3 regions of the Bacillus sp. H1a genome follow, and region 2 is predicted to be linked to each of the others. Evidence: riboswitches for the same ligand, from Rfam matches in the RefSeq annotation. Region 2 holds a riboswitch; each other region holds the start of a gene.
The links. A riboswitch is a leader RNA that binds a small molecule or an ion and turns the genes downstream of it on or off. The one in region 2 is predicted to bind S-adenosylmethionine.
Positions count from the first base shown of each region.

Region 1: another riboswitch for S-adenosylmethionine. It lies ahead of U860_RS0122170 (sugar ABC transporter substrate-binding protein); the one in region 2 lies ahead of U860_RS0124250 (cyclase family protein).
Region 3: another riboswitch for S-adenosylmethionine. It lies ahead of U860_RS0121905 (methionine ABC transporter ATP-binding protein); the one in region 2 lies ahead of U860_RS0124250 (cyclase family protein).

Region 1 covers NZ_AYMH01000047.1:21,614-28,672, reverse strand. Annotated here, with positions in the region: gene U860_RS0122175 (NCS2 family permease) at 1-1,299, shown strand, start outside; SAM riboswitch class I at 1,392-1,497, shown strand; gene U860_RS0122170 (sugar ABC transporter substrate-binding protein) at 1,586-2,698, shown strand; gene U860_RS0122165 (sugar ABC transporter ATP-binding protein) at 2,695-4,182, shown strand; gene U860_RS0122160 (ABC transporter permease) at 4,166-5,161, shown strand; gene U860_RS0122155 (hypothetical protein) at 5,189-5,461, opposite strand; gene U860_RS0122150 (hypothetical protein) at 5,537-5,749, opposite strand; gene U860_RS0122145 (patatin family protein) at 5,931-6,785, opposite strand.
Region 2 covers NZ_AYMH01000055.1:43,104-50,162, forward strand. Annotated here, with positions in the region: gene U860_RS0124230 (FAD-dependent oxidoreductase) at 341-1,867, shown strand; gene U860_RS0124235 (aromatic acid/H+ symport family MFS transporter) at 2,007-3,320, shown strand; gene U860_RS0124240 (nucleotidyltransferase domain-containing protein) at 3,323-4,105, opposite strand; gene U860_RS0124245 (PRK06851 family protein) at 4,219-5,328, opposite strand; SAM riboswitch class I at 5,478-5,590, shown strand; gene U860_RS0124250 (cyclase family protein) at 5,678-6,310, shown strand; gene U860_RS0124255 (hypothetical protein) at 6,348-6,731, opposite strand; gene U860_RS0124260 (ATP-binding protein) at 6,961-7,059, opposite strand, start outside.
Region 3 covers NZ_AYMH01000046.1:22,811-29,869, reverse strand. Annotated here, with positions in the region: gene U860_RS0121915 (MetQ/NlpA family ABC transporter substrate-binding protein) at 107-961, opposite strand; gene U860_RS0121910 (methionine ABC transporter permease) at 982-1,647, opposite strand; gene U860_RS0121905 (methionine ABC transporter ATP-binding protein) at 1,637-2,656, opposite strand; SAM riboswitch class I at 2,781-2,886, opposite strand; gene U860_RS0121900 (cysteine hydrolase family protein) at 3,128-3,673, shown strand; gene U860_RS0121895 (DUF4097 family beta strand repeat-containing protein) at 3,741-4,634, opposite strand; gene pruA (L-glutamate gamma-semialdehyde dehydrogenase) at 5,144-6,691, opposite strand; gene U860_RS0121885 (TSUP family transporter) at 6,844-7,059, opposite strand, start outside.

The sequences.
Region 1 (7,059 bases), on a different contig from region 2:
TTTAACCTTTCAAAACATAAAACTTCTATTAAAACTGAAATTATGGCAGGTATTATTACCTTTTTAACAATGGCATATATCATTGTCGTAAACCCTGTCATCCTTGGGGATGCAGGTGTTCCGTTTGAACAAGCATTTACAGCGACAATTATTGCAGCTGTTGTCGGAACATTATTTATGGCAATCTTTACAAACTTACCAATCGCAATTGCACCAGGTATGGGATTAAATGCTTACTTCTCTTATTCTGTTGTAAAAGCTCATGAAGGCATGACTTTCGCAATTGCATTCTCTGCTGTATTCGTAGCAGGTATGATTTTAATTTTGTTATCATTCACATCTTTCCGTACAAAATTAATGGAAGCAATTCCTGAAAACTTAAGACATGCAATTACTGCTGGTATCGGTCTTTTCATCGCCTTTATCGGTTTACGTTTAACAGGTATCGTTACAAAAAATGATGCAAACTTAGTTGGACTTGGAGATCTTCACTCTGCTCCAGTACTACTAGCATTAGCTGGACTTGGAATTACAATTGTCCTTATGTCTTTAAATGTAAATGGCGCGCTATTTATCGGAATGCTATTAACTGGTATTATCGCTTTCTTCACAGGACAATTAACATTCTCAAACGGTGTTACATCAATGCCTGGATTACCAGAAGGAATTATTGTTTCAAATCCAATTACTGCTGTATCTGATGTAATTAACTACGGATTATACGGCGTTGTTTTCTCATTCTTCCTTGTTACACTATTCGATACAACAGGTACATTACTTGGCGTTGCACAACAAGGTGGATTTATGAAAGACGGAAAGCTTCCAAAAGCAGGACGAGCTCTTCTATCTGACTCATTCTCAGCAACAATCGGTTCTATGTTCGGAACAACACCATCAACAGCTTATATTGAATCATCTGCTGGTGTTGCTGCCGGTGGTCGTACTGGTTTAACGACAGTTACAGTAGCTGTTCTATTTGCATTAGCAGCGTTCTTCGGACCATTAGTAAGTGCCATTTCTGGTGTATCAGCTATTACTGCACCATCACTAATTATCGTTGGTAGTCTTATGATGGGCTCTGTTCGCCACATTGATTGGGATGCATTTGATGAATCATTCCCAGCATTCTTAGTAATCTTAAGCATGCCACTTACATCAAGTATCTCAACAGGTATTGCACTTGGATTTATTTCATACCCACTTATGAAAGTGGCAAAAGGTAAATTCCGTTCGGTTCACCCACTTGTGTATTTATTCGGAATCTTGTTCGCTTATCAATTGATATTCTTACCACATTAAAATCCCTCGTTGTGAGGGTTTTTTTATTTATTAAAAAACATTTGACAATAGTACATAGTTATGGAATAATTCGAAATAGTTAAATATTCGATGTCTTATCAAGAGCAGGTGGAGGGATGAGCCCTACGAAGCCCGGCAACCGACCCATTTATGGGCACGGTGCTAATTCTTACAACACATTGTGTTGAAAGATAAGAGTAATATGATAAGACGTCTTTTCTATATGAAAAGGCGTTTTTTATTTTCACTCCCTCCCCTCTCTTCTTAGTTTAGGAGGGATTTTTTTATGAAGAAATTTTGTTCCATCGCACTTATTTTTCTCTTACTTACATTAACAGCTTGCACAAATGAACAAGATGCTGTCTCTTCACAAATGCAACAACCGGTGAAGAAAGTGACTACTACAGCAGAAAACCATTTACAAACAGAAATTCCAAGCCAAGTAAAAAAGCCATTAAAAATCGCATTAATTATGCAAATGTCCATCGGAACTTTTTCCTCTCAATATATTGAGGGTGTCAAAAAACAAGTTGAGCTATTCGGTGGCAGTGTGCAAGTCTACAATTCTGATAATGATTTAGCAAAAATGGCAGCAAATCTAGATACTGCTATTAATTCAAAAGTTGATGGTATTTTAATTGATCACGGTCGCTCTGAAGCACTAAAACCCGGAGTAGAAAAAGCATTACAAGCGAACATTCCTGTAGTAGCATTTGATAACGACCTACGCTTACCAGGCGTAACAATTATTGATCAAGATGACTATAGTCTCGCATGGAAATCATTAAAAACGTTAGCGGAAGATTTGAATGGACAAGGGAATATCGCCGTCGTATGGGTTGGCGGATTTGCTCCAATGGAACGTCGCAATGTTATCATCGATGCTTTTTATAAACGTTATCCAAATATAAAAGAAGTTGCACGCTTTGGTACTGCTAGTAATAACACACCACTTGATACACAAACACAAGTAGAAGCTTTACTAAAGAAATATCCGAAACAAGGGGATTTACAAGCTATTTTCGCTTCGTGGGATGAGTTTGCTAAAGGGGCCGTCAAAGCACTCGAACAAGCTGATCGTACAGATATAAAAGTATACGGCATTGACTTAAGTAATGAAGATTTACAACTCATGCAAAAAGAAAATTCACCTTGGACCGCTACGGCTGCAACTGATCCGGCTGAAGTCGGTAAAGTTCAAGTGCGCTTCTTATACAAAAAAATCGCTGGTGAACAAACGCCGGATATTTACTCACTGGAACCTTATTTAGTAAAGAAAGATAGTTTACCAAAAGAAAATATAACAATGGATCAATTATCAAAACATATAAACGGTTGGGGAGACTCGAAAGATGCATATTCCCCTTGGATGAAAAAATTAGAGAAGGAGAAAAAATGATGACATTCTCTCTTCAAAACATTACACATTCTTATCACATCGCTACCCCTGTACTAGAAGATGTTTCTATTAACATACAAAAAGGAAAAGTTCACGCTTTACTAGGAATGAACGGCGCGGGAAAAAGTACTTTACTAAAAATTGCAACTGGTGAAATTCAGCCAGTTGCTGGGGACATAAAAATTGATAATCAGCCTATTTCCTTTACTTCGCCACGAGATGCGAAAAAGCATGGTATTTCTTTCGTAACACAAGAAGTGGATCACGGACTTATTCCTGGATTATCTGTATTAGAAAATGTACTAATCGATCATTTAACAATGCAAAATAAAGTACTATTTTCAAAATCAAAATTAGTAGCACTTGCGAAACAATATTTGCAAGCTGTCCAGGTAGATTTAAATGTTTCGGAAGATGTTTCAAACTGCTCATTACATGAAAAACAATTACTTCTCATCGCAAGAGCCCTATCTAACAATACAAATTATCTTTTATTAGATGAGCCAACTTCTTCTCTTGGGCCAAAAGAAGTGGAAACCTTTGGGAATCTCTTTAAAGATTTAACATCAAAAGGTATTGGTATCATCTTGATTTCTCATCGTTTATCCGAGATTCGAAAATTTGCGGATGAGGTAACTGTATTACATAACGGTAAGGTTACACTATCTGAAGCTATTACAAAGATTACAGATCAACAAATTGTTGAAGCAATGACTGGAAAACAACTCTTACTTCCTATTAATACAGCACCAAAATTCGGGAGTGAAGAAATATTAAAAGTACAAGAGCTTCAATTACACAAAGACCATTCTCCCCTTTCTCTTACAGTACGAAAAGGAGAAACTGTTGTGATATACGGATTAATTGGAAGCGGAAAAACAACGCTTGCTGAAACTTTATTTGGTGCTCGCCATACTTATCGTGCAAAAATAAACGGCCAAAATATAACGATTAAAACACCGCGAGATGCAATTAAAGCGAAAATCGCACTTGTACCAGAAGAAAGAAGAAAACAGGGCTTATTTCTTTCGGAAGATATTATAAGTCACACAAATTTACACCAATCTGGTTGGAGACGAAAACAACCCGAATTACATAATGCTACTGCGGCAATTACTACTTTCAGCATCTCACCAAATGATCCAAAAGCATTTATTCATTCACTTAGCGGAGGAAACCAACAAAAAGTCTCGATTGCAAAGTGGGATGGATTCAAACATAATCTATTTCTTTTGGACGAGCCAACTAAAGGTGTAGACGTCGCTGCGAAACAAGACATTTTTCAATTCATTCGCAACACTACAGAAGACGGAAATTCCGTAATTTATTTCACAGGAGAACAAGATGAAGCGCTACATATCGCCGATCGTATTCTTATACTAGCAAACGGCGAATTTGTAGGCGAGTACTTGCCGAATGACCTATCTCCTGAACAGCTTTTATACTTATCTGAAGGGAGCTATTCCATTGAATCTCGTTCATAAAACTAAAACTAAGAAATTATATTTACCTACCCATCTTTTTTATCAATTTAGCACAATCGCTATCATTATAGGCGTTACAATTTTTTTCTCTATCGTCAACGATTCTTTTTTAACCTACAACAATATTAGTGATATTTTACGTTCCATTTCTATTGTAACGTTACTTGCAATCGGTGTTACCTTTACATTAATTGTAGATGGATTTGATTTATCAGTCGGCTCTACCGCTAGTTTAGCAACAATTGCGGCCGCCTCCTGTCTCGTTTTATATCGACAAGAACTATTAGTCACACTTCTTATTCCTATTCTTTGTGGTCTATTAGTTGGATTATTAAATGCACTACTCGTTATCCGAATTAAACTACCAGATTTGCTAGCTACATTAAGTATCATGTATATCGTGAATGGACTACACTTAACATTCTCAAAAGGATCTTCTATTTATGAAGGAATGTCTGGGGCCACAGGACATTTTATTCCATCCTTTTTATTTATCGGTCAAGGCTCCGTTTTAGGGATTCCAGTCCCTGTCATTATCATGCTTATCGTTGTTTTCATTGCACATCTTTTTTTAGAAAAAACAACATACGGTCGTTTCTTTTATATGACAGGTGGGAATCGAGAAGCTGCTAGATTAGCGGGTATTCCTACCGATCGTTACCGTGTATATGCTTATATGATTAGCGGTTTACTAGCCTCTATTGGCGGCATTATTCTATGTAGCCGCGTTGGAACAGGACAAGTTTCAGCTGGTGCCCCATTATTAATGGATGCAGTCGCAGCTGCCTACATCGGTTATGCAATGTTCGGTGCCAAGAAACCAAATGTCATCGGAACATTTCTCGGCTCCATACTAATTGGCATCATATTAAATGGACTCACAATGATGAACGTTCCTTATTATGCACAAGATATCATTAAAGGCAGTATTTTAATTACAGCTTTAGCCTTTTCATTTATTAAAAAGAAGTTTAAATAAAAAAGTAGTGCATCGAATTCCGATGCGCTACTTTCCTTTTGCAACAATCGTACGAACTACTTTTAACGCAAGTAGTAAGAGGAGGTTCGCTACTGCTACAAGTCCTAAGAAGCCTGCTATCATCAGCTCTCCCATTCCGTTATTAATTACAAACATAATAGAAGAAATAAAAGCCAAAATAAACAAAATTAACGTTGGGATATATTTAACAGGAGGCTTCTTATATGCTTTTTTAGAAAGAAGAAATGTAACTAACAACGTCATAATAAAAACAAAATACACCGCAAATAAGAAAATCATCCAAACGCCTCCTCTCTATTCAAACCTCTTAACTATAAAAAGCCCCCTCCAAATATAAAGGGAGCTTACAATTTGTTAATACTTCTCATCTACCTGTAATTCTTTACTATACTTTTGAATGAAAACTGATGAAATAGCCATCACGATCCCTACACTAAACCCAATAAGCTGATCTAATAACATTTCATCATGAATAAGCCAGCGAAGTAAAAATACGCCGCCAAAAATAAGCATTGCAGTAAATCCAGTATGTCTAAGTCCTTTATATACATTTTCGATATGTATCATTCCTTCACACACTTTTATCCATATTACACCATAACCTTCAAGCAAATTCTCCTCAATAAGAAACCCATATGTTTTACAAACTCTTTAAACTCTTAAACATTTATACATAAAAAAAGTAACGTATAAGCACCAAAGTAATACAAAAAAGACTGCAGAGAACTCCTTCTCCACAGCCTAATTATTATTTTTGCAAAAACGCCTGTAAATCTGCAAATTGCCTCTTCGCATCTTCATAGCCTTGCTCATATAGATTTTGTAGTTTTGCTGTATCTTTTTCCATACGGTCTACTTGAAGCGGCACTTCTGGACGAATAACAAATAAATTACCCGCTTGTTCTTCTCTTTCAATGTAGTGAAGTGTTTCATTATATACTTCATAACGAGCTAACATCGTATTTACAAGGTTGGGATATTTTTTATAAGCCTTTGCTGCAACCCAGCCAAACTTTGATTTTTTCTTCGCGTAACCATGATTTCTCGTCAAAATAACGACTGATTTTTTAAATCCATCTTCCTGTGCTTTACGAACTGGAATCGGATCAGAAATCCCGCCATCTAATAATTGCTTACCTCGGTAGTCTACTACCGGTGCAATAAATGGCAATGAACTAGACGCTTGCAATAAATTTAACACATCATCATTCGTTCCCTCTTTTTCAAAATAAACAGGTTGTCCAGTTTCACAATCTGTTGTTCCTACAAGGAAACGCTCTGGACTATTAAAGTATGTTTCAAAATCAAACGGTACATGCTTTTCTGGAATTTCATGAAAAATGAAATCCATATCAAATAATTGACGCTTTTTCCATAAGTTTTTATACGATAAATACTGTGGATGTGATGCATAATCAATATTTACTGTTTTATTTCTATTTCTTTGTCTGGAAAGATACGACGCTGCATGGCAAGCACCAGCTGATACACCGATTACATATGGAAAATATAAATCTTGTTCCATAAAGTATTCTAGTATCCCACCAGTATATACTCCGCGCATACCGCCGCCTTCTAATACTAACCCCGTATTTTCAAGCATGTTACTCTCTCCTCTTTCTATATATTGACTCTTTAATTATTCACTATGTTAAGTATCTTTTTCTATTATATATGAGTTCTTTCAGAAACTATATTTAAAAGGCTTGAAAAAAAAGAATTTCTTCTTCCTAATGATAGCACCACATCACTATCAGGCTAGCGAAATATCGCTACGACTTCTTTAAATGAATTATTATAAATAATCCCAAATTTTTTAATTTTAAATATTCAGAATTGAAATTAAAATATATAATAAGATGATGGGGATGAAATTA
Region 2 (7,059 bases):
ACCTAGTAATAAAAGTTGGTTATATTTTTATAATTATACCTTATTTCAATAAAGAGAAAGTATAGGTTTTATAAGGATTTATCCGTTATATATATAAATATACTTAAAAGCTACAAACTCTATCTCACTCAAGAACTCTCTACGTATTAACAAATATGATCACTTGAATTTAGTTTTATATAAAGCATACCTCTTCATACTAATCCCCAAAAATAATTATTTTAGAATAACTATATCTTTTGTTCATCAAAATTAAAATCCTTCAAAAATAGCACACATGAATTCCATATAATATGGAGATATTAAAAGGAAAATTGTTCTAAATCAGGAGGTTTTCGTAATGACAGATGACACATTTCCACAATTGCCATCATCCTATTGGATTAAATCCACTCAGTTTCCTACTTTTCCTCATTTATCCGAAAATATAAAGACAGATGTTGCTGTCATCGGTGCTGGTATTACAGGCATTACCACTGCCTATTTACTCGCTAAAGAAGGAATGAAAGTTGTTTTAATTGATTCTGGCTCTATTTTAAATGGAACAACTGGACATACAACTGCAAAAGTAACAGCACAACATGATCTTATTTATGACGAATTAATAAATCATTTTGGTGTTGAAAAAGCTCGGCTTTACTACGAATCAAATAATAAAGCTCTACAATTTATAAGCGAGACTGTGCAAGCATATAAAATTGACTGTAATTTCACAAATGAAGATTCCTATTTATATACAACTACTAATAATGGATTACGAAATTTAACGAAAGAATATGAAGCCTATCAAAAATTAAATATTCCTTGTGACTATGTTCAATCCCTACCCCTACCTATTCCAGTACAATCAGCACTTGTAATGAAGAATCAAGCGCAATTCCATCCTCTCCTTTATTTAAAAACACTTTTAGAAAAGTTTGTGGAAATGGGTGGAACAGTTTATGAACAAACAACAGCGCTTGATATTGAAAAAGGGGTTTATCCACAAGTAATTACAAAGAGTGGTCACCGCATCACTTGTGGATATGTCGTCTCTTGCTCACATTTCCCTTTTTATGATGCTAATAGCTTTTTCTTTACGCGAATGTATGCAGAACGTTCCTATGCTCTTGCTATAAAAGCGAAAACAAATTATCCAGGAGGCATGTATTTAAGTATTGATGATCCAAAACGCTCCTTACGCTATATAACAGACAATGGTGAACAACTAATTTTAATCGGTGGAGAAAGCCATAAAACAGGGCAAGGGATTAATACGATGCTTCATTATGAAGCACTATATTCCTTTGCTGAAGCTACTTTTGGAGTAGATGAAGTTCCTTATAGATGGTCTGCACAAGACTTAATTACTTTAGATAAACTCCCTTATATCGGACATATTAATGAAAGTAATCCAAATATATTTGTTGCAACAGGATATCGTAAATGGGGTATGACTACTGGAACTGCAGCAGCTCATTTACTAAAAGATTCAATTACAAAAATTCACAATCCCTATAAAGAACTTTTTGTACCATCACGCTTCCACTCGAATCCGGACATAAAATCATTCCTTACACAAAACATCGATGTTGCTAAACATTTAATTGAAGGGAAAATTGAAATTGCTTTACGTAAACCAGAAGATCTTGAAGTTGGCGAAGGATCTGTTGTACGTGTCAACGGTAAACGCGCAGGTGCCTATAAAGACAAAGAAGGAGAATTACATATTGTCGATACAACTTGTACGCACCTCGGCTGTGAAGTTGAATGGAATAACGGTGATTGCACTTGGGATTGTCCTTGCCACGGATCTCGCTTTTCAATTGATGGGGACGTTATCGAAGGCCCAGCAGATCAGCCATTGAAACGAGTTGATAACGAGTAAAAAAATAAAGAAGTTCAACGGAAATCCCGTTGAACTTCTTTATTTTTATGAAGATTTTTCAGATAAATTCCGACAAAAGAAGGAAAATGTTAGCATTCAACAAAATAATATATTAATTTACAAAAAAGAGGTGAATACTATGCAACCTTCTGCTCCACCTCATCTAGAATCTACAAAAACTACCTTTTCAAGCTCTATTACAAAACTTGTTGTTTTTATTTGTTGGCTAGCCATTCTAGCTGACGGATATGATTTAGGTATTTACGGTGCCGTTCTACCAAAGCTCCTAGAGGACAATAGTTGGGCCCTATCACCAGCTCACGCTGGAACAATTGCCAGCTATGCTTTATTTGGGATGTTTATTGGTGCTATTCTAGTTGGAACCATTACAGATCTAATTGGACGAAAATGGACACTCATATGCTGCCTAGCCCTTTTTTCTATTACAATGGGCTTAGCTGCAATTGCTCCTTCTCCGGAATTATTCGGGCTATCTCGATTTATCGGAGGAATTGGATTAGGTGGTGTTATCCCAACAGCTTCGGCACTTACTGTTGAGTATTCACCCCAAAAGCGACAATCTTTTATTTATGCACTTATGTTTACCGGCTATCCTTTAGGTATCGTACTAGGCGCCATTTTGTCCATGTTTATGTTAGAAGATTTCGGATGGAGAATTATGTTTGGAATCGGAATGATTCCGCTACTTCTCATTCCTTTCATTGTTCGTTATTTACCTGAGTCCATTCAATTTTTGCTGTCACGTAATCGGCAAGAAGAAGCGAAACAAATTCGTGATCGTTTTCAAATTGAATTACATGTAAGAAAAGAAATTCCTCAAACATCATCTAGTATACAAAAGAAAAACGGATTCCTTACATTATTCTCAAAAGAATACATGAAAGCAACTCTACTTTTCTGGACCACTTATATAATGGGAATGTTTTTAATATACGGTTTAAACACTTGGCTACCACAGATGATGCGCCAAGCAGGATATCCACTTGGATCTAGTTTATCATTTCTACTTATGCTAAACATTACTGCAGCTATCGGTGCATTATTTGCCGGGGCAATCGCGGATCGTATAGGAGCCAAAATTGTTATCAGCATCTCCTATCTTATGGCGGCCATATGTATCGGACTATTAACAATTAAACCATCCATTACAATCATTTATCTTTTAATTGGTCTTGCTGGAATTGGATCAGTCGGTATTACTCAAATATTAAATGCGTATGTAACACAATACTTCCCATCGCATATCCGAGCCACCTCTTTAGGCTGGGGACTTGGCCTTGGACGAATTGGCGCAATCGCCGGTCCAGTTCTTGTTGGTATTATTATGACAATGCAATATGACCTGGCATGGAATTTTTACTTATTTTCATTTGCAGGTCTTATCGCAGCCATCTCTGTTTTCTTTATTCCTACAAACAAAAAAAGAGCATAAACTTACTTGTGCTCTTTTTTGTATACTTCAAACAACATATTTCGAAATAATGTATTTAAGCTTTCAATATCGATGCCTAGCCCCTTTTCAATCCCTTTCACGTATTGCTGATAATAATCAATTTGCTCTTCTAAAAATTGATTTAACACATTAATTTTTAGACCAATATCCAATTCAGTACCCGCTTTTTTCTTTATTAGCAACTTTTCAATTTCATTCAATACAATAGGCTCTACTGATAGTTCCGTAATTAACCGGTCAAATTCTACAGGGGGCAATGTCCCTTTCTCTTCTAACCATTTACAGGCTAAAATAGGACGTAATACGTAAAAGTACTTTTTCAACTTTACATTTTCACCTTGTAAAAATTCACGATAGTTTTTTGAAGCCATATGTAAGTAATGATATATTGTTGATTTCGGATCAAAATCCTTTTCACTCATTTGCTGAAGTTGTTCCGGAAGATTAGAGTTTTTCGAATAAAAAATCGGTGATCGAACCCATTCAAGTAACGCTGGATTTGACTTTGCAAATAGTTGCAATGCCTTTTTAATATCCCAACCACTTATGTCTAAATCATCGCTAATTGGATATTCAATTACATCACGTTTATCATGAATTGATAAATACCACTCTACAGGACGTATATAGACAAACCTAACATCATAATCACTATCTTTCGACGGAAATCCCCACGCCCTGCTCCCTGATTCTACAGCAAATAAAATTTTCACATCATTCTCTTTTTCAATTCTTTCTAATTCTAATTCAATTTTCCCTTTCATTTCATACCCTCCCTATTTTTTGATCATTTCCCTGGAAATTCGACAAATGTACTTCTAATTTTACTACATACTAAAATAGCTGTCAGAAAATTCCCGACAGCCCAACAAAACACTTATTTTTTCTTTTCAATTACAGCAATTGCAATTCGTTCAATCTCTTTTTGAATTTCTTCTTTATATGCATCGACTTTTGAAAAATCCATAGCAGCAATATAAATTCGTTCTAATTTATCACGAACTGATTTTGCCTTCGCTAAGAAAGACATCGCCTCATTCATTTTTGTTTTATACTGAATTGAAACGTCGCGAATTTCCGTAGCATACTTCTCATCTGTCCCTGGTGTAACAATGAGATCATACATATCAATAATTTCATCACCTTCACGACTTGGAAAATATTCATGCGGTGCTGTGCTATCAAAAATTGCAAATCCTAGTTCCCTTACAATAATCATATCGAGACTATTTGGATCAAATCCACAATGATACACTTCTACTTCAAAACCTTTTTCTTCTGCTGCCTTGGCTAATTTTTTAAGCATCGTTGATTTCCCGGAACCTGGGCGACCTTTTATAAAATAGCGATGCGGCAGTCCTTCTGTTAAATTAGGAACGAAATCAACCGCTCCCTTCGGTGTAGCAGCCCCTAAAAAACGGTGTTTCACAATTGATTTATCTCCACTTTTATCTGCAAATAGTTTCTGTATAAGTTGATCTGTTAATTCGTTTGCTTTATTAAAATCAATGTTATTAATATATATTTTCTCCCACTCATCATGTATAACTAACGCTTCTTTAAAACATCCATAAGCTGTTTGAAAGGCTTTACTTGCTTCTGAAACGAATCGTTCAATCTCTAATTTCTGCTTTCTTAATTTATTTGAGTCCCAAGCAACCCCTAAATTTATATACTCTTCTACAACTCCAGGCATTTTCGGCTCAATAACGTGTGGCGATGTCCCATCGACAATTCCTACATTTAACTTCGGAATAATTACACCGTCAACTGACTTATTGTCAGAAGAACAATGTAAAAATTCAATATTATATCCTTTTTCAGCCCATTCACGCCCAATTGCTTTTATTAAAGAAGACTTCCCTGTTCCTGGACCGCCTTTTAAAATAAACAACCTATCTAGCCCTTTTAAACTCTCTTCATACAAGCTATAAAATCCTCTAGCTGTATTTCCACCAGCAAAATAGTTCAATACATTCCCTGTCACTGCACCCACCCCTTCGCAGCATTCTACTTACATAAGCTACAATATGCGAGATACTTTATTTGGGTGAATACCTATTTTGTATTGCACTAAAAAAGGAAATGAATTACAATTAAATAAACAAAAAATTCCGAACCTTAAAACTGAATATACCTTTATCAAGAGAGGCAGAGGGACCGGCCCTTTGAAGCCCAGCAACCTCAGTTTATAAAAACTGAATAGGTGCTAATTCCTGCAAAATGCTTTGCATTTTGGAAGATAAAACTTAACTACTGTATGTAAAGCTCATCTTTCTTGATTATGGAAGATGAGCTTTTTATTATTTTAAAAACATATATTGGAGGTATTTAGGATGAAAGTAATTGACCTATCACAAACGTTTGAAAACAATATGTCTCAATTTCCTGGAACACCTAAAATCCAACTAGAAGCAATTACAAGTGTTGAAGAGACAGGATATCAAGTTACAGATTTTCATTCTGTCGTTCATGTCGGCACTCATTGCGATGCTCCTGCGCATTTTATTTCTGGTGCAACAACAATTGATCGATTACCCCTTGATCAATTTGTAGGCGAAGCTGTTCTTATCGATGTAACTCATGTTCAAGAACGAAAGTTGCCTAAGGAAGTACTAAATACCACCGACATAAAGGAAGGAGATATTGTTATTTTCCATTCTAATCTATCTAATAAATGGAACACGGAATCTTATGCGAAAGAAGCATTTTATCTTTCCGAAGAATTAGCTGAAGAACTAGTTAAATTAAAAATAAAATCTGTCGGTTTAGATTTTATTTCTCCTGATGAAGTAACTACAGAAACATCACCTATTCATCACATATTACTAGGGAATAACATTTATTTAATTGAAAACTTAACAAATCTAGATTCCATTAAAACGAAGCGCTTCTTTTTCTCAGCAGCACCTTTAAAAATTAAAAATAGTGATGGTGCTTTTGCCAGAGCATTCGCCGTTATTTTTTAAAATAAGAACTACTTGAGGACAACAAAAAAAGCAAAGATCACTTTTGACCTTTGCTTCTATATTTTTTATTTAAGTTAAGAAAGAATTGTTCCACCCGTGGGCGTACCCAAGCTAAATAATCTTTATCTTTCTTCTTTGTACAAGCTATCTCTTCTCCATCTACCATTCCGACAAGTTCTAGCTCTAACATTTGCCTCGTGAATGCTAACATGTCTACTTCTTCTGCCGGATACTCTTCTTTTAATTTCTCCTCAATTTCTCCCAATAAAAAACCGTCACGCATCATTGCTAGTGCATCAATCCAAAGTGGCGGCATTTCATATTTTTCTCCTGTAATCGTATCTTTTACAATATAATTCTTTTGCTCTTTTCGAAATTGAATCGTGTGTAAACATACAGCCGAATTTAATGTTAATTCCATCATACCACCCCTTTCATCATATCTGCATAGAAAAAAGGATGCGCGTGCACCCCTTCTTTTCTTTTCATAACACTACCGAACCGTTACACGAGCTCAAAGCTTCATGTCGATATTTTCCTCCATTATAAACGAAGTGTTTTATAAAAAAAACCCTTCTTGAAACATTTTATAAAATGTTTATATTTACACAACAAGAGCACTTTTCTGAAAAATTTTTTCTTCTAATGCACTACGCTGTTGGTAAATAAATTTTCACTTTCGTTCCTACGCCCATACTACTTTGAATTACGATACTCCCTTGATGTTCTTCAATAATTTTATATGTAAT
Region 3 (7,059 bases), on a different contig from region 2:
ACAAAATTGGAAGGTACAGAATTAGGGTTTTGTTTGTTAAGTAGATTATATGTTGAACGAACTAACAGCGGAGGGGTTCCTTCTGTTAGCCCGTTAAACTCAATAATTATTTTACGATTTTTGCAAGCTCATCAAGTGAAAGATCTACTGAAATTGAACCATCATTTGTTTCTTTCTTAATTGCATCTGTTACTTCTTTTGAATGGTACAATTCGATTACTTTTTTCAGTGTTGGATCATCTTTGTCTTTCGTACGAGCTGCGAAAATATTAATATATGGTTTCGCATTTTCATTCTTTGGATCTTCTAGGAAAATAGGATCCTTCGCTGGATCTAATCCAGCTTGACCAGCAACACCGTTATTAATAACTGAAGCTGCTACGTCTTTTAATACACGAGGTGTTTGCTGTGCGATAACCGGTGTAATTTTTAACTTCTTCGGATTTTCAGCGATACCACTTGGATCTCCAAATAGACCGAAATCTTTCTTAAGCTTTAATAATCCAGCTGCATCAAGAAGTTTTAATGCGCGTGCTTGGTTCGTTGGATCATTTGGAATAGCAATTTCTGAACCATCTGGGATTTCATTTGCTTTCTTATATTTTTCAGAGTATAAGCCCATCGGTGCAATTTGTGTTGTACCAACAGCTGTAATGTCTAACTTATGCTCCTTTTTAAATTGTTCTAAGAAAGCAATATGCTGGAATGAGTTTAGTTCAATATCTCCATCAGCTAACGCCTTATTTGGCGTTGTGTAATCAGAGAACTCAACCAGTTTAATTTTAATGCCTTCTTTTTCAGCTTTTTTCTTTAAGATTTCCCAAGCGTCTCCATCTGTTCCAGTTACACCGACGCGAACTACTTTCTCTTTCGCTCCTGCACCTGTGTCTCCACCTGAGCAACCGCTTAATGCTGAAATTCCTACGATTGCTGATAATGCAAATGCTAAAATTTTCTTCATTTTATTTTCCCCTCTTCCTTTTATGATCTGCGTAAAAAGACTTTCGCAAAGTAGTTTCCTAAATTTTGAGCTAACTGTACAAGAATAATAAGTAAAACGACCGTTACGAACATAACTGATGTATCAAAGCGTTGATAGCCATATGTCATTGCTAAGTCGCCAAGGCCTCCACCACCGACAAGTCCTGCGACTGCAGAAAATTCAATTAAACCGACTGTCATAAACGTAACTCCCAAGATCAATGGCGCTAACGCTTCTGGCACGAGAATTTCAAAAACAATTCTAAGTGGTGAAGCACCCATTGCTTGTGCAGCTTCAATTACTCCTTTCGGAACAGAGACAAGGTTTGTTTCAACCATTCTAGCAATACCAATTGAAGCAACTAACGTCATTGGAAAGATTGCTGCTGCCGTTCCGATTGTAGTTCCAATAACACCTCTTGTTATTGGACTTAAGGCTACTAAAAAGATAATGAACGGAATCGGACGAATTGTATTAATAATGATATTAAGAATAGAAAAGACCCACTTATTTTCTAAAAAATTCCCTTTCCGCGTCACATATAATAGTAAACCTAGAGGTATACCTAGAATTGTAGCAAATATAAGGGTAACAATTACCATTAGGAGGGTATCCCCCGTCGCATCTAAAATGCGAGGCCAAAATATACTCCAATCAACTCGCATGAGCTTCTACCTCCTTCAGCTGCACTTGCAGTCTTAGATGTTGTAGTGCTTTTTGAATCTCTCTTTGTTCACCTTGTAGTTCTACAAGAAGATTTCCAAATAAAACATTTTGGAGTTCAATAATATTTCCGTAAAGAACATTTACATCGACATTATAGTTTTTCGCAATATATGATAGTACAGGCTGCCCTGTCTCTTCCCCAGTAAAAGTCAGGCGATAAATCTGACCTCCATTTTGAATTTTCGCTAGAACACTTTCTGGTAAGTGATCATTAATAACAGAGCGTACAAAATTCTGAGTCGTTTTTGTTTTTGGTTGTGTGAAAACGTCAAACAGTTTTCCTTCTTCAATTACTTTTCCTTTTTCCATAACGGCTACGCGGTGACAAATTTCTTTCACAACGTGCATTTCATGTGTAATAAGTAGAATCGTTAAATTGTATTCTCGATTTACTTTCTTTAATAAATTTAAAATTTCTGTCGTTGTTTCCGGATCTAAAGCTGATGTTGCCTCATCACATATGAGAATATCCGGTGATGTGGCAAGCGCCCTTGCAATCCCAACGCGTTGCTTTTGACCGCCTGATAGCTGTTCTGGATAATAGTTTGCTTTATCTTCTAAACCAACTAATTTTAGTAGTTCATTCACTCTTTCTTTTATCTCATTCTTTGGCAATTTTGCTAACTTTAATGGATAAGCAATGTTCCCAAATACTGTTCTTGAATTAAATAGATTAAAGCTTTGAAAAATCATTCCAATCCTTTGTCTTAGTTTCCGTAACTCTTTCGTCGATAATGATGTAATATCTTTATCATCTATTGAAATCGTTCCTGCAGTTGGTCTTTCTAACATATTTACTAGACGTAACAACGTACTCTTTCCAGCACCACTAAATCCGATAATGCCAAAAATTTCACCCTTTTCAACTGACAATGTTACATCCTCCACGGCATGAACTGATTGTCCGCCTGATTCATATACTTTACTTACATTGTTAAAAGAAATCATTTTCTTCCCTCCTATATGCTGTAAAAACTTGAAGTAGAGCTTTCGAGGTAAAATAAAAAGTGCTCTCCTTCTTATCAGTAATAAAAGATAAGAAGGAGAGCACTAATATGTACTCGTTCACATCTTCTCATCTTTCAAGCCTGTTTTAGGCTTGCTGGAATTAGCACGGTATTAAAAAACCCGTTGCTGAGGTATCGTAGGGCCAGTCCCTCCACCTCTCTGGATAAGAGTGTATCGATTTAATTGTCATTTAATTAATTCTCATTATAGAACTCAGAATAATGAGAGTCAATACATTTTTTAGAAAAATATTAATTATTTCTCTATTTAAATTTTCAAATCAGAAATCATAATACGATAGCGATTTTTATAGTTATGTAAAATTCTTATCACTCATACTTTTAGAAAGGGAAATCCTCTCTATTCATTGAATAAAATAATTTGAATATGAAATCGGAGGAAGATAAATATATGAAAACAGCTCTTTTGCTCGTCGATATTCAAAATGATTATTTTCCAAGTGGAAAGATGGAATTACGTAATCCAGTAGAAGCAAGTGAATATGCTATTCAACTACTACAACATTTTAGAATAAGAAACGAACCTATTTTTCATATCCAACATGTAGCTATAAAAGATGATGCTACTTTTTTCCTACCAAATACAGAAGGTGTCCATATTCATGAAAATGTCCGTCCACTTAGAGAAGAAACCGTTATACTCAAACATTATCCAAATAGCTTCCGAGAAACTGATCTTTTAGAGCAATTACAACGTTTAGATATTGAGCACATCGTAATATGTGGGATGATGACTCATATGTGTATTGATGCTACAGTAAGGGCGGCTTTTGATTTTGGCTTTCATTGTACCGTTATACATGATGCTTGCGCTACAAAGGATCTTTCATTTAAGAACGCTACTATACCGGCTGTTTATATTCACAATACAATTTTGGCGAGTTTAAATGGAGTGTATGCAAATGTAATGAGTACAGAAGAATTTTTAGCTAACTAAAATTCAAAAAATCATGTCTTCCTCATCAATTAAAGAGAAAGACATGATTTTTATTTTTATTCTCAAACTATTGTAACTTAAAATCTCCCGAACTTGTTTTTACTTGCACTTTATGTTCTCCTGAACCTTTTACTCCAATTAATTTATGCTTTGTTTTCTCTTCATACAATAGACCAGGTACATTCAAATAAGGTTTACCAGAACCTCCCTCAAAATTAATCTTCAAAGATTCAGGAAGTGTATCAAATTTCATCTGAACATCACCGCTTGAGGTGTTACATTCTACCTCACCTTGCAAACTTTTATCATTATATTCAATATTACCTGATGACGTCGTAAACGCCACTTCTTTAGAGCGTAGACCATCTGCTTTAATTTCACCGCTACTCGTAGTTAAATTTGCTGCTACAACTTCACTTTTATTAGTCTCAATTGCTCCACTAGATGTTTTAGCTGTTAATTTCTCATTTATTGTAGACTGTAATAACGATATATCCCCCGATGATGTTTTTATTTCTGCTGTCTTTATTTCCATATCCTTTGCTAGAACGTCCCCTGATGATGTTTTTATTTTCATATTTTCATACAATTTACTTGGCACTTTAATTTGTAATTTTACATCTGCAGTAGTGCCAACGTTCCAACCAACTGAATTCCCATCTTTAGTAAACTCCACATTTAAGTGATTATTTTCTTCCTTTACCATAAATTTATATTTATCTACTAATCCTTTGCTCATATTCCCATCTAGTAACACTTCAATTTCTTTTGAATCGACTGTCACAACTTCAACATCAGCAGCAGACGTTTTCATTTCAATTTCATCGATTTTCCCACCGGCTACCATTTCTTTTTTATGAATTTCAACTTTATTGAAACCTCCTCCAAAAACAGTCATCACCCCAACTCCAATTCCCCCAATAACAAGCAATGATAATGCAACTAAAATTAACATCTTCATACGATAACACTTCCTTTTTATCATTTTCATATCGTCTTACAGTTGTTAAAAATTGAATTTCTACAATTACTATCCATATAACTATTATTATTTAGTACTATATATTAATCAGTACTGATTCGTATTTTTCCGAATACTCCGAATAAAATACTAACATTTACCATAATTTGTTACAAGGTGTATGTGCTAAAAAATAAAAAACACCCCTTTCAGTGAGCAAAACCGAAAGGAGTGTTCTCTTGTCTAACCATAGATTTTCTTTCAAATTGTATTATACAGGAAATCCTAAAAATAAATACTAAAAAATATGACTAATAAGTCAATTTTTCTCTTTGTTTTGTTTCTATTTACATGTTTATCCTGCTATTAATAGGGTTTAGCTAGTTCTAAAGAATAAATGGTAATATATAGTGAGTATTTCCTACTTCAAATTAACTAGTTACCTCTATTATAGAGAATTTCTCAAAAAAGAGATCTTCACGGGATGTGAAGATCTCTTCTACTATTTCTTATAAAGTTTCAGAAGTAGTTTTTGCTTGCATGTGAAGTGCTAAGTAATCAGGGCCACCAGCTTTAGAGTCTGTACCAGACATGTTAAAGCCACCGAATGGTTGGTAACCTACGATTGCACCAGTACATCCACGGTTGAAGTATAAGTTACCAACGTGGAAGTCTTCACGTGCTTTTTCAATATGGTCACGGTTGTTAGAAACAACTGCTCCTGTTAAACCGTATTCTGTATTGTTTGCAATTGCGAGTGCATGATCAAAGTCTTTTGCTTTACAGAATGCTACTACTGGTCCGAAGATTTCTTCTTTCATTAAGCGAGCATCTTCTGCAACGTCAGCAACGATTGTTGGTTGGATGAACCAGCCTTTAGAATCGTCTCCTTCGCCACCTGCTAGGATTCTACCTTCTTCTTTACCAATTGCAACATAGCTCATTACTTTATCGAATGCAGCTTGGTCATTAACAGGACCCATGTTTGTACCTAATACAGCTGGGTTAGCAACTGTTAATTCTTTTGTTAATTCAACAGCACGATTTAATACGTGATCGTATACATCTTCATGGATTACTGCACGAGAACATGCAGAACATTTTTGTCCTGAGAATCCGAATGCTGATGCAACGATAGATTTAGCTGCTAATTCAAGATCTGCTTCTTTATCAACAACGATTGTATCTTTACCGCCCATTTCAGCGATAACTCGTTTTAACCAAATTTGTCCTGGGTTTACTTTCGCTGCACGCTCATAAATACGGATACCTACATCACGAGATCCAGTGAAGCTAACGAAACGTGTACGAGGGTGATCTACTAAGTAGTCACCAACTTCAGAACCATTACCTGGAACGAAGTTTACTACGCCAGCTGGTAAACCAGCTTCTTCTAATACTTCCATAAATTTCGCTGCTACTACAGGAGTTGTACTAGCTGGTTTTAGTAATACTGTGTTACCAGAAACTAAAGCAGCTGTTGTCATACCTGCCATAATTGCGAATGGGAAGTTCCAAGGAGAAATGATAACACCTACTCCTAATGGAATGTAAGAGAAACGATTATATTCAATTGGACGGCTTTCTACTGGAATACCGTCTTTTAATTTCAACATTTGACGACCATAATATTCCATAAAGTCGATTGCTTCTGCTGTATCAGCATCTGCTTCATTCCATGGTTTACCTGCTTCTTTTACAAGAATAGCAGAGAACTCATGTTTTCTACGACGAACAATTGCTGCAGCACGGAATAAAATGTCTGCACGCATTTCTGGTTTTGACTTTCTCCAAGTTTGGAATGTTTCATCCGCTACTTGCATTGCTTTTTCAGCTAATTCACGGCTTGCTTTTGAAACGCGACCAACAAGTTCCTCTTTATTTGCAGGGTTTACAGAAACAATTTTGTCTTCTGTAGTGATTTTTTCTCCCCCGATAATTAATGGATAGTCTTGTCCAAGATAAGATTCTACTTTCTTTAAACCTTCTTCAAACGCTAATTTGTTAGCCTCTACTGAAAAATCTGTAAATGGCTCATGTTTGTATGCTACTACCATTTTTTAGCCTCCCCTTAGAAAAACGTTTACATTTTACAACATTATTCTACACGATAATTTAGATTTATTCAAATATTCCTAGACTTATATTTTAAAAATTAATTAATTTTTAAAATATAATAAAAAAAAGAGATTCATACATACGTATGAATCTACAAAATATGAGTATATTCCAAAACATTTTTCCCAATTAATAAAATAGTAACTAATAAAAATAAAGTCCTTACATATCCAACACCTTTTCGAACTGCAAACTTCGATCCAAAATAAGCACCTAAAATCATTGATAATCCCATAATTATACCGTATTCAAAATGAATTACATCTAAAAATAAAAAAGTAATTAAAGATACGATATTACTAACGAA